One region of the Kitasatospora sp. NPDC051853 genome, then DNA from elsewhere that is predicted to be linked to it. Evidence: riboswitches for the same ligand, from Rfam matches in the RefSeq annotation. Region 1 holds a riboswitch; each other region holds the start of a gene.

Region 1 (3,224 bases):
ACGCCCAGGATGGCGTTGGCGCCGAGCGAGGACTTGTCCGGGGTGGCGTCCAGGTCGAGCATGGCCTGGTCGATGAGGCGCTGCTCGGTGGCGTCGTAGCCGACGAGCTCCGGGCCGATCTGCTCGATGACGGCCAGGACGGCCTTCTCGACGCCCTTGCCGAAGTAGCGGTTCTTGTCACCGTCGCGGAGCTCAAGCGCCTCGAAGGCGCCGGTGGAGGCACCCGACGGGACGGCGGCACGGCCGGTGCTGCCGTCGTCCAGGCCGACCTCGACCTCGACCGTGGGGTTGCCACGGGAGTCGAGGATCTCGCGGGCTACGACGACATCGATGGACGGCACGAGGCATCTCCTTGCGGAAGCGGGATGTGTGGTCGTTACGTCCAGAGCCTAACCGCACCGGGGCCCGGGACCACGCTGACCTTGGTCCCGTCTCACCTCGTGGCCTTCCTACCGGCCGGTAGCCCACCTGGACGGACACGGAGGGCCCGCACCGGATCGTGGTGCGGGCCCTCCGTGGTGACGAGGCGTCGGATCAGCCCAGCTGCAGGACCTGGCCGGGGTAGATCAGGTCGGGGTTGCCGCCCACGACCGACTTGTTGCCCTGGTAGACCTGGTGCCAGTCCAGACCCTTGGCGGCGGCGATGCCGGACAGGGTGTCACCGGACTTGACGGTGTAGTTGCCGGTGGCCTGGGTCTTCGGCGCGGCGTGCTTCGGGGTGCTCACCGTCGGCGCGGCGGCCTTCGGGGTCTCGACCTTGGGCGCCGGCTTGGTGGTCTCGACGGCCTTGGGCGCGGCCTTCGGGGTCTCCGTCTTCGGAGCGGCCTTGGGCGTGGCGGCCTTCGGGGTCTCGGCCTTCGGCGCGGTCGTGCGGGTCTCCGAACGCGAGGCCTTGGCCTCGGAGTTGGTGTCGACCTGGGCGGCCGCGCCGCCCTTGGTCAGACCCGCCTTGACGGAGCAGACCGGCCAGGCGCCGGGGCCCTGGGAGGCGAGCACCTTCTCGGCGATGGCGATCTGCTGGCCCTTGGTGGCCTGGTTGGCCTGCGGGGCATACGCCTTGCCGCCGAAGCCGGCCCAGGTGCTGGAGGTGAACTGCAGGCCGCCGTAGAAGCCGTTGCCGGTGTTGATCGACCAGTTGCCGCCGCTCTCGCACTGGGCGACCTTGTCCCAGGTGGAGACCGGGGCGGCCTGGGCGCCGGTGGCGGCCATCAGCGGCAGGGCGATGCCGACGCCGGCGACACCCGCGACGGCGATGGCCTTCTCGGCCTGGGTACGACGACGATGACGGCCCGAACCAGTGAACAGCATGAAGAAATCCCTCTCCGCACGCCTGCGAGGTGAGCTGTCGGGTTCGGACCGGGAGGTGGCCCGGCCGCCGTGAGGCGGCTTCACCCCAAGCCGTGGGGGACGGCGACGTACGTGTGGGTCCCCCGCCCCTGCCCAAGGGTCTGGTCGGTGTCCCGGCGGCGCGGCGGGCAGGATTCGGCGTTCCGCGCGCGGGGTCCGCAGCTGCGGACTCCAGGGAGGGTAAGCAGATCAGCGGATGGATCACAAGCTTATGTCGAACACATCACACCGGAATCACACAGTGCTGTGGGTCGTCCACAAACCGTGTCCAAGTGGCTTGATTGATACGCATTCAGATCACGAACGATCAGATTACGCCGACACGCCGATCACTGACGTCCGCTCAGCTCAGGGCAGTTGGCGACTCGGGCGTGAAGGCCACCGGCAACTCCCGCAGACCGCGCATGATCAGGCCACCGCGCCAGCGCAGGGCGGCGGGGTCGGCGGCCAGTTCCAGGTCGGGCAGCCGGGTCAGCAGGGTGGCGAGCGCGAGCTGCCCCTCCAACCGGGCCAGCGGGGCGCCGATGCAGTAGTGGATGCCGTGGCCGAAGCCCAGGTGGGGGTTGTCCTGCCGGGCCAGGTCGAGGGTGTTCTCCGCGGCGAACCGGGCCGGGTCGCGGTCGGCCGCGGCCAGCACCACCAGCACCGGGTCACCGACCGGGATGTCCACTCCGCCGATGGTCAGCGGGCTGGTGGCGAAGCGCCAGGTGGCCAGCTCCACCGGCCCGTCGTAGCGCAGGAGTTCCTCCACCGCCGTCTCCAGCAGGGCGCTCTCGCCCCGGCGCAGCGAGTCCTGGAGCAGCTTCCGCTGCTCCGGATTGCGCAGCAGCGCGTAGGTGCCGTTGCCGATCAGGTTGATGGTCGTCTCGAAGCCGGCGAACAGGAGGATGAAGGCCATCGCGGCCGCCTCGTTCTCCGTCAGGTGCTCGCCGTGGTCACTGGCCCGGATCAGCCCGGAGATCAGGTCGTCGCCGAGATCGGCCCGCTTGCGGTGGATCAGCTCCAACAGGTAGGCGCGGATCTTCTTCACCGCCCGCCCGACCCCGCCGCGCTGGCCGCCGTGGTGACGGATCATCGCGCCGGCCCAGTCCCGCAGGTCGTCCTGGTCCTCGGCCGGCACGCCGAGCAGGTCGCAGATCGCGTAGATGGGGAGCGGGAAGGCGAACTCGTGGATCAGGTCGGCCTCGCCGCGGGCCGCGAAGCCGTCGATCAGGCGGTCGGTCAGCTCCTGCACCCGGGGCTGGAACTCGGCGACCCGGCGCGGGGTGAAGGCCTTGGAGACCAGCCGGCGCAGCCGGGTGTGGTCCGGCGGGTCGATGTTCAGCAGATGGGTCATCAGGTCGGCCTGCCGCTCCCCGGGGATGCCGACCCGGCCGGTGCGGTGCGCCTGCTCGCTGTGGTGCGCCGGGTTCTTGGAGAGCCGGGCGTCGGCCAGCGCCTGCCGGGCGTCCGCGTACCGGGTGACCAGCCAGGCGTCCACCCCGCTGGGCAGGGTGGTGCGGTGCACCGGGGCGTGCTCGCGCAGCCAGGCGTACGCGGGGTACGGGTCGGCGGCGAACTCCCAGGTGAAGAGGGCGGGCTGGGTCGGGGCGGGGCTGTCCGGCATGGTGTGAACGGTAACCCGCCCGAGGAGGAGTGAGCCTGGTCACCTGGGGGGTAATTGCTCTTGCGGAGGAACGGCCCGTGCTTACGATCCTCCGATACGGACTTGGAGGGACGCCGGTGCGGCGCGTCCCGCCGGGCGCGGCTCAAGGAGGAGCAGTCCCATGCGAGTAACCGGGGCAGTGGTGGTCATCGCGGTACTGGACGGCGGTTCGGGTGCCGGGCTGGCCCGGCGGTTCGCCGCGGCCGGCGCGGCCGGCCTGCTGATCGCCGAC
Region 2 (3,224 bases), on a different contig from region 1:
CCCGCCCCCCCCGCCCGCCCCCCCCCCGCCGGCGCGGCCCGCCCCCCCCCCCCCCCCCCCCCCCCCCCCGCTTCCGTGTCAGCCCTCCTGGACGGCCGGGTCGGGCGTGACCAGCCGGCTCTCGTCGGCGGCGTCGCCGGTGCGCGCCTCGGTGCGGCGCGAGCGTGCGAGGTAGTCACGGAGGATCAGCTCGACGGCGTCCTGCGGGTTCTTGGTGCCGGCGAGGAGCATCAGCTCGATCGCGAAGTCGGCTTCCAGGGAGACGGTGACCTTGGCCATGGCGGCAGGATACGGCTCCGCCCCCGGAGCCGACCAGGTCTCCGGGGGCGGTGCTTCACGCCGTCGTCAGACGCGGCCCGCGAAGTCGGGGGCCCAGTTGGCGATGGTCTCGGTCTTCACGCCGGCGCGGGGGTTGGCCGCCTCGACGTACTTGCCACCGCCCAGGTAGATGGCGACGTGGTAGACGCCGGAGTTGGCGCCGTTGTTGGACCAGAACAGCAGGTCGCCCGGCTGGAGGTTGTCCAGCGAGACCCGGGTGGCGGCGTCGGCCTGGTCGTTGGCCACCCGGGGCAGGGAGATCCCGGCCTGGCGGAAGGCCGCCTGGGTCAGGCCGGAGCAGTCCCAGCCGCCGTTGCTGCTGCCGCCGTAGACGTAGGCCTGGCCGACCTTGGAGAGCGCGAAGTTGATCGCGGCGGCCTTGGAGCCGGTGGCGACGGTCGCGGTCTGCTCGGTGGCGGACTTCTTGGCCGTCTTGGTGCCGCTGGAGGCGGAACCCGACTGCGGGGCAGTGGACTTGGGGGCCGGCGCCGGAGCCGGAGCCGGGGCCGGAGCCGGGGTGGCCACCGCGACGTTGCCCAGGACCAGCTGCTGGCCCGGGTAGATCATGTCCGGGCCCTCGGGGAGCTGGGCCTTGTTCAGCTCGTAGAGCTTCTCCCAGCCGCCCTCGACGTTCTGCTGCTGGGCGATGGTGGAGAGCCAGTCCCCGGCCGCCACGGTGTAGCTCTTGGCGGTGGTGGCGGCGGGCTGCGCGGCCTGCTGCTGCGGGGCCTGCTGCTCGGCGGCCTTCGGGGCGGCCTGCGGGGCCTGGGCCTTGGTGGAGGTGTCGACCTGGGCGGCGGCGCCGCCCTTGGTCAGGCCCGCCTTGACGGAGCAGACCGGCCAGGCGCCGGGGCCCTGGACGGCGAGCACCTTCTCGGCGACGGCGATCTGCTGCGCCTTGGTGGCCTGGTTGGCCTGCGGCGCGTACTGCTTGCCGCCGAACTCGGCCCAGGTGCTGGAGGTGAACTGCAGGCCGCCGTAGAAGCCGTTGCCGGTGTTGATCGACCAGTCGTTGGTGGACTCGCAGGCGGCGACCTTGTCCCACACGGAGACGGGGGCGGCCGAGGCGGAGCCGGCGGTGAGGGTCGGGACGGTGAGGCCGATGCCCACGACGCCGGTGGCGGCGATGAGTCGGCGGGCACGCTTGGAAGTGGTGCTGGACAGCACGAAGACGCGTTCCTCTCCCACGCCTGCGAGGTGAGCTGTCGGATTCGGGCTGGAGTTGCCCGGCCGTGCCTGAGCGCGGCTTCACCCCAAGCCTGAAAACGGTCATGTGTGACCGAAACCAGGCGACTTACCTGTGGTTCCCCCGCCCCTGCCGTGGTGCTGATGAGCTGCCGGCCCGTCCGGCGGCAGGATTCGGCGTTCCGGAGGGGCTGGGTCCGTGTGGCCACGAACAGGGCGTCACGTTAGGCAGAGTTAAGTTGAAACCGCAAACCCCTGTGATGCCGATCATGGTTTCTTTACCGACTCTTCATGAACCGGAAGCTGTCGATCCGGATGTCGGTTCCGATCGATTCTGTTCAAATTCCTTGCGGCGAAAGGGATTTGCCTATGCTTCGGGTCATGCGGCACGCGAGAGGGCCCCAGTCGGGCCCGGCGGACAGTGGATCGGCAAAGGTCAGTCGCCGGAAGCTCCTCATCGGCCTGGCGATCGGGACGGCCCTGGCGGCGGTCGGGGTGGAGGAGGTGGTCCGGCGCTCGGGCAGTGGTCCTGACGCCCCCTCGGCGGCGAAGCCGCCGCCACCGACCGAAGCTTCGCACGCGCACGGTGCGTCGCCCGGCCCCTCTGACATCCCGTCCGCCACGCCCTCGGCCTCGCCGACCGAGTCCGCCTCCGCACTGCCCTCGCCCGGCGAGACGGTGCGGCCGCGGAACTGGTCCGACCCGGCCGGCTGGGGCGGCGGCGCCGCGCCCGGCCCCGGCACGGCGGTGCGGATCACCGACCACGTGCTGCTGGACGGCGACGTGACGGTCGCTTCGCTCCTGGTCGAACCGTCAGGTTCGCTCACTTTTGCCCCGGATCGCCCGGTTTCGCTGACCGCCCACGGCAACGTCGAGGTCCGCGGCGCGCTCACCCTCGCCCCGCGGGACGCCGCCACCGTGCACGCCGTCCGCTTCCCCTCGGTCAACGAGGGGCGCTTCCAGGGCGGCGGGATGGCCCTGGTGGAGAGCGACACCGGCCTCTGGGTCACCGGCTCCGGCCGGCTCCGCCTGGCGGGCGCCAAGCGCACCGCCTGGGTCCGCGCGGCCGGCCCGCTGAAGGCCGGTGACACCAGCATCAGGCTGGCCGCCGCCCCGGCCGGCTGGCAGGTCGGCGACGAGCTCGCCGTCACCCCGACCGGCACCCCCGACGCCGAGGGCTTCTCCGAGCGCTACGACCACCGCACCGTCACCGCCGTCAACGGATCCACCGTCAGCCTGGACGGCCCGCTCAAGTACGCCCACCCCAAGGTCACCACCGGCGGCGGGGTGAGCGTCGGCGCCGAGGTGCTCAACCTGACCCGCAACGTCCGGGTCGAGGGCACCGAGAAGGGCCGCGCCCACGTCCACATCACCAGCAACCAGCGCGCCGACGTCCGCTACGCGGCCCTGCGCTGGATGGGCCCGCGCTCCGCGGGCAAGGAGAAGTGGGCCGGCAAGCCGGTCACCGAGCCGGTGCTCGGCCGGTACGGGCTGCACTTCCACATGCTGGGCGACACCACCCGGGGCACCGTGGTGGAGGGCGTGGTGGTCCGGGACACCGGCAGTCACGCCTTCGTGCCGCACAACTGCCACGGCATCACCTTCCGCTCCTGCATCGCCCACCAGACCTGGGAGGACGCCTACTGGTGGGACGGCCCGCTGGACACCCGGACCCCGCAGGGCCCCTCGCACGACATCACCTACGACAGCTGCGTGGCCTC
Region 3 (3,224 bases), on a different contig from region 1:
TACCAAACTGCGCCACACCCCGTGGTGCCGAGAGGAAGCGTACACGCCACCCCACACCCCCCACGGCCGTTCGCACGGGCGGCCGTTGACCACCCGACGGGTGCTCCCGACGTGCCGAAGCGTCAAAGTGGTGTGCGAGCAGCCGATCCGACCAGGTACGCTGACCCTGTCCTCGGGACCGCTGCACGCGGCCGCGGGGCGTCCCGTGCGGGTGTAGCTCAATGGTAGAGCCCCAGTCTTCCAAACTGGTCACGCGAGTTCGATTCTCGTCACCCGCTCCACAAAGGCTCCGGCCCCCGGTCACTGACCGGGGGCCGGAGCCTTTTTGACGTCGTCTCAGTCGGTTCAGACGTTGACGCCGTGGGCGCGCAGGTAGGCGACCGGGTCGATGTCGGAGCCGTAGGACGAGCCGGTGCGGACCTCGAAGTGCAGGTGCGGGCCGGTCACGTTGCCGGTGGCACCGGAGAGGCCGATCTGCTGGCCGGCCGAGACGGTCTGGCCGGCCGAGACGCCGATCGAGGAGAGGTGGGCGTACTCGGAGTACTTGCCGTCCGCGTGGCGGATGACGACCTCGTTGCCGTAGGAGCCGCCGTTGCCGGCCTTGACCACGGTGCCGGAGGTGATGGCCTTCACGCTGGTGCCGGTGGAGGCGCGGAAGTCCACACCGGTGTGGTAGCCGCTGGACCAGGAGGAGCCGGAGGCGTGGTACGCGGTGGAGGTGCCGCCGGGGACCGGGGCCACGTAACCGCCGGAGGCGACGGTGGTGGAGGTCTCGGCCTTGGGAGCGGCGGCCTTCGGGGCGGCGGCCTTCGGGGCGGCGGCCTTGGGAGCCGCGGCCTGCGGGGCGGCGGCCTTGGGGGTGGCGGCCTGCGGGGCCGGGGTGGAGGCCTTGGAGCGCGAGGCCTTGGTGCTGTCGGCCGACTCGGCGGCCTTCGGCTGCTGCTGCGGGGCCGGGGCCTGCTGCGGCGCCGGGGCGGCCACGGCGGCCTTGCCCGCGAGGGAGAGGTTCTGGCCCGGGTAGATCAGGTTCGGGTTGCCGCCGATGACGGTCCGGTTGTCCTGGTAGAGCTTCTCCCAGCCGCCCTCGACCTGCTGGACGGAGGCGATCTTCGAGAGGGTGTCACCGCTGACCACCTGGTAGGCCTTGGCCTCGGCGGCCGGGGCGGCTGCCGGAGCCGCGGCGGGCGCGGCGGCCGGGGCGGACTCGGCCACCACGGCGGTGACGGCGGCGGCGGCCTCGGGGGCGACGGCCGGGGTGTGGTTCTGGTGCGCGCTGGCGGCGCTGACCGGGACGGCGAACGCGGCGCCGACCACACCGGTGGCGACCGCGATGCGGGTCAGACGGGACAGCTGGACACGACGGTGCTTGCCCATGGGGCTGGTCCTCTCCGACGCCTGTGAGGTGAGCTGTCGGGTTCGGGCTGGAGATGCCCGGCCGCTGACGCGGCTTCACCCCTAGCCGCACCGGCGTACCGGTACGGCGACTTACCTGTGGGTCCCCCACTCCTGCCGTGGCTGTGCTGGTTCGAGGCTCCGGACGGCGGCAGGACTCGGCGTTCCGCCCGGTGGGCCCGTCCGGTCGATCCGCCGGACTGGATCCGCAGCTAAGCCCATCGCCCCCGGAGCTGGCAACCCCCGGTTGAACGATCAACCAGGATCGGGCGGGACCAAAGTCACTCCGGGCTCGGGACTTCCGCCTTTTGCGGCCATGATCGCTGACCCTGGGCCGATCCTCCGCATACACAGGGTGCCGAATGCGACGGTCCGGATACGCCCCTGCGCGCTCCGTCGGCAGGCGCCGTGACACCGGTCACGCCGGGCCGATACGCTCGCCGTTCGAGGTTCCCGTTCGAGAACAGAGCGCCGCCGTCCGGGCGGCACCGAGGAGATCCGCCCGTGCCCCACGAGGAGCGGCTGGCCGTCATCCGACGCGGCGTGGTCCGCGAGATGGCCCGGTTGGGCCTGGAGTTCACCGTGGACGGTGCGGTGGTCCGGGGGCCCGGCACCACCGCCGTGGCGGTCCGCGACCACGCCGAGCGGGGCACCACCGGGCACGTGGACCTCGGCTACGTCCTCCAGCTCGGCCGGGGCGACGGCCCGGTGGTCTGGGACTGCGCGGCCGGCTTCGGTGGCGACGACGCCGAGCAGCTCGACAACGCGGTGATGATCTGGGCCGGCACCACCGCCACCGCCGTGCTCCAACTGCTCGACGGCGGGCACGCGTTCAGCACGCCGGAGTTCCCGGGCTGGCGGGTGGTGCAGAGCCCGGCGGCCACCTTCGGCACCGGTTCGGAGCTGCTCGCCGACTGGCTCGCGGAGCAGCACTCCTCCCCCGCCCTGGCCGCCGCCGTCCTGCCGGAGCTGCTGCCCGGGCAGGTGAACGGCGTGAAGCTGTTCTTCGGCGGCAAGGCCGGCCACGACGTGGCCGAGGTGCGGGTGAACGGCCGGGTCAGCAGCGCGGCCTCGCGGGCACTGCGCGCACAGGACTGGCCGCGCGGCGAACGGCTCTGCTGGGCGCGGCTGTTCCTGGTGTTCGCGCCCGAGCCCGAAGCACTGCCGGAGCGCGCGGCGGCGCCCGCACCACCACGGCGCGGACTCGCGCGCTGGTGGCGGGGGCGGCGCTGACCCGCCGTCAGGCGGGCCGCCGGGGCAGCCCGGCCACCGAGGTCAGCCGGCCACCGAGGAGATGGTCTTGGCGAGCTGGCTGAGGAACTCCTGGATCGGCCCGGCCGCGGTGGACTGGCTCAGCATGAAGCCGAACAGCGCGGCGATGATGGCATGACTGGTCTTCAACTGCTTGTTGCGGATGAAGATCACGCAGATGATGCCGAACAGGACCAGGGCTGAGACGGAGAAGGCCACCCGGACTCACTTCCTCTTTCTACGTAGCGAGTTTCGTGGCGGGCCCAATCCCCCGAGCAATCCCCCGGACCCCCCGAGAACCGACCGTCCCACCCGGACTCAGTGTGGTCGTTCGTGCGGACTGCGTAAAGGACTTGCCGTGAGCAGGCCCCGAAGATCCTGCGATGTGAGACGAATTTCCGCCGACCGAGACGATAGCCGAGCAGGCCTGACGGTCCGTCGGCAGGGCCGCCCCAACTGGCAGTTGACGGCTCCGGCCGGTCCTAGATCCACTTTCCGGACTATGCCCCAGGAATGGCCGAAGATCGGCGTTCGGACTTGACAGTCGGTCAGCCCCGCCAGAGCAGCAGGACCGCGCGGTC

The links. Region 1 has a riboswitch for cyclic di-AMP ahead of ACIA8O_RS24320 (transglycosylase family protein). Riboswitches for the same ligand answer to the same signal wherever they lie in the genome.
Region 2: it holds a riboswitch for cyclic di-AMP, as region 1 does, so the genes downstream of both, ACIA8O_RS20325 (transglycosylase family protein) here and ACIA8O_RS24320 (transglycosylase family protein) in region 1, are expected to answer to the same signal.
Region 3: it holds a riboswitch for cyclic di-AMP, as region 1 does, so the genes downstream of both, ACIA8O_RS08815 (peptidoglycan DD-metalloendopeptidase family protein) here and ACIA8O_RS24320 (transglycosylase family protein) in region 1, are expected to answer to the same signal.

The regions. Positions count from the first base shown of each region.
Region 1 is NZ_JBITBY010000008.1:365,109-368,332, reverse strand. It holds gene eno (phosphopyruvate hydratase) at 1-341, opposite strand, end outside; gene ACIA8O_RS24320 (transglycosylase family protein) at 535-1,308, opposite strand; cyclic di-AMP (ydaO/yuaA leader) riboswitch at 1,314-1,464, opposite strand; gene ACIA8O_RS24315 (cytochrome P450) at 1,691-2,953, opposite strand; gene ACIA8O_RS24310 (SDR family NAD(P)-dependent oxidoreductase) at 3,114-3,224, shown strand, end outside.
Region 2 is NZ_JBITBY010000006.1:480,310-483,533, forward strand. It holds gene ACIA8O_RS20320 (hypothetical protein) at 79-279, opposite strand; gene ACIA8O_RS20325 (transglycosylase family protein) at 346-1,506, opposite strand; cyclic di-AMP (ydaO/yuaA leader) riboswitch at 1,493-1,693, opposite strand; gene ACIA8O_RS20330 (hypothetical protein) at 1,885-3,224, shown strand, end outside.
Region 3 is NZ_JBITBY010000002.1:903,220-906,443, forward strand. It holds tRNA gene ACIA8O_RS08805 (tRNA-Pro) at 1-22, opposite strand, end outside; tRNA gene ACIA8O_RS08810 (tRNA-Gly) at 208-281, shown strand; gene ACIA8O_RS08815 (peptidoglycan DD-metalloendopeptidase family protein) at 346-1,374, opposite strand; cyclic di-AMP (ydaO/yuaA leader) riboswitch at 1,380-1,533, opposite strand; gene ACIA8O_RS08820 (DUF6348 family protein) at 1,897-2,625, shown strand; gene ACIA8O_RS08825 (hypothetical protein) at 2,668-2,862, opposite strand; gene ACIA8O_RS08830 (PP2C family protein-serine/threonine phosphatase) at 3,192-3,224, opposite strand, start outside.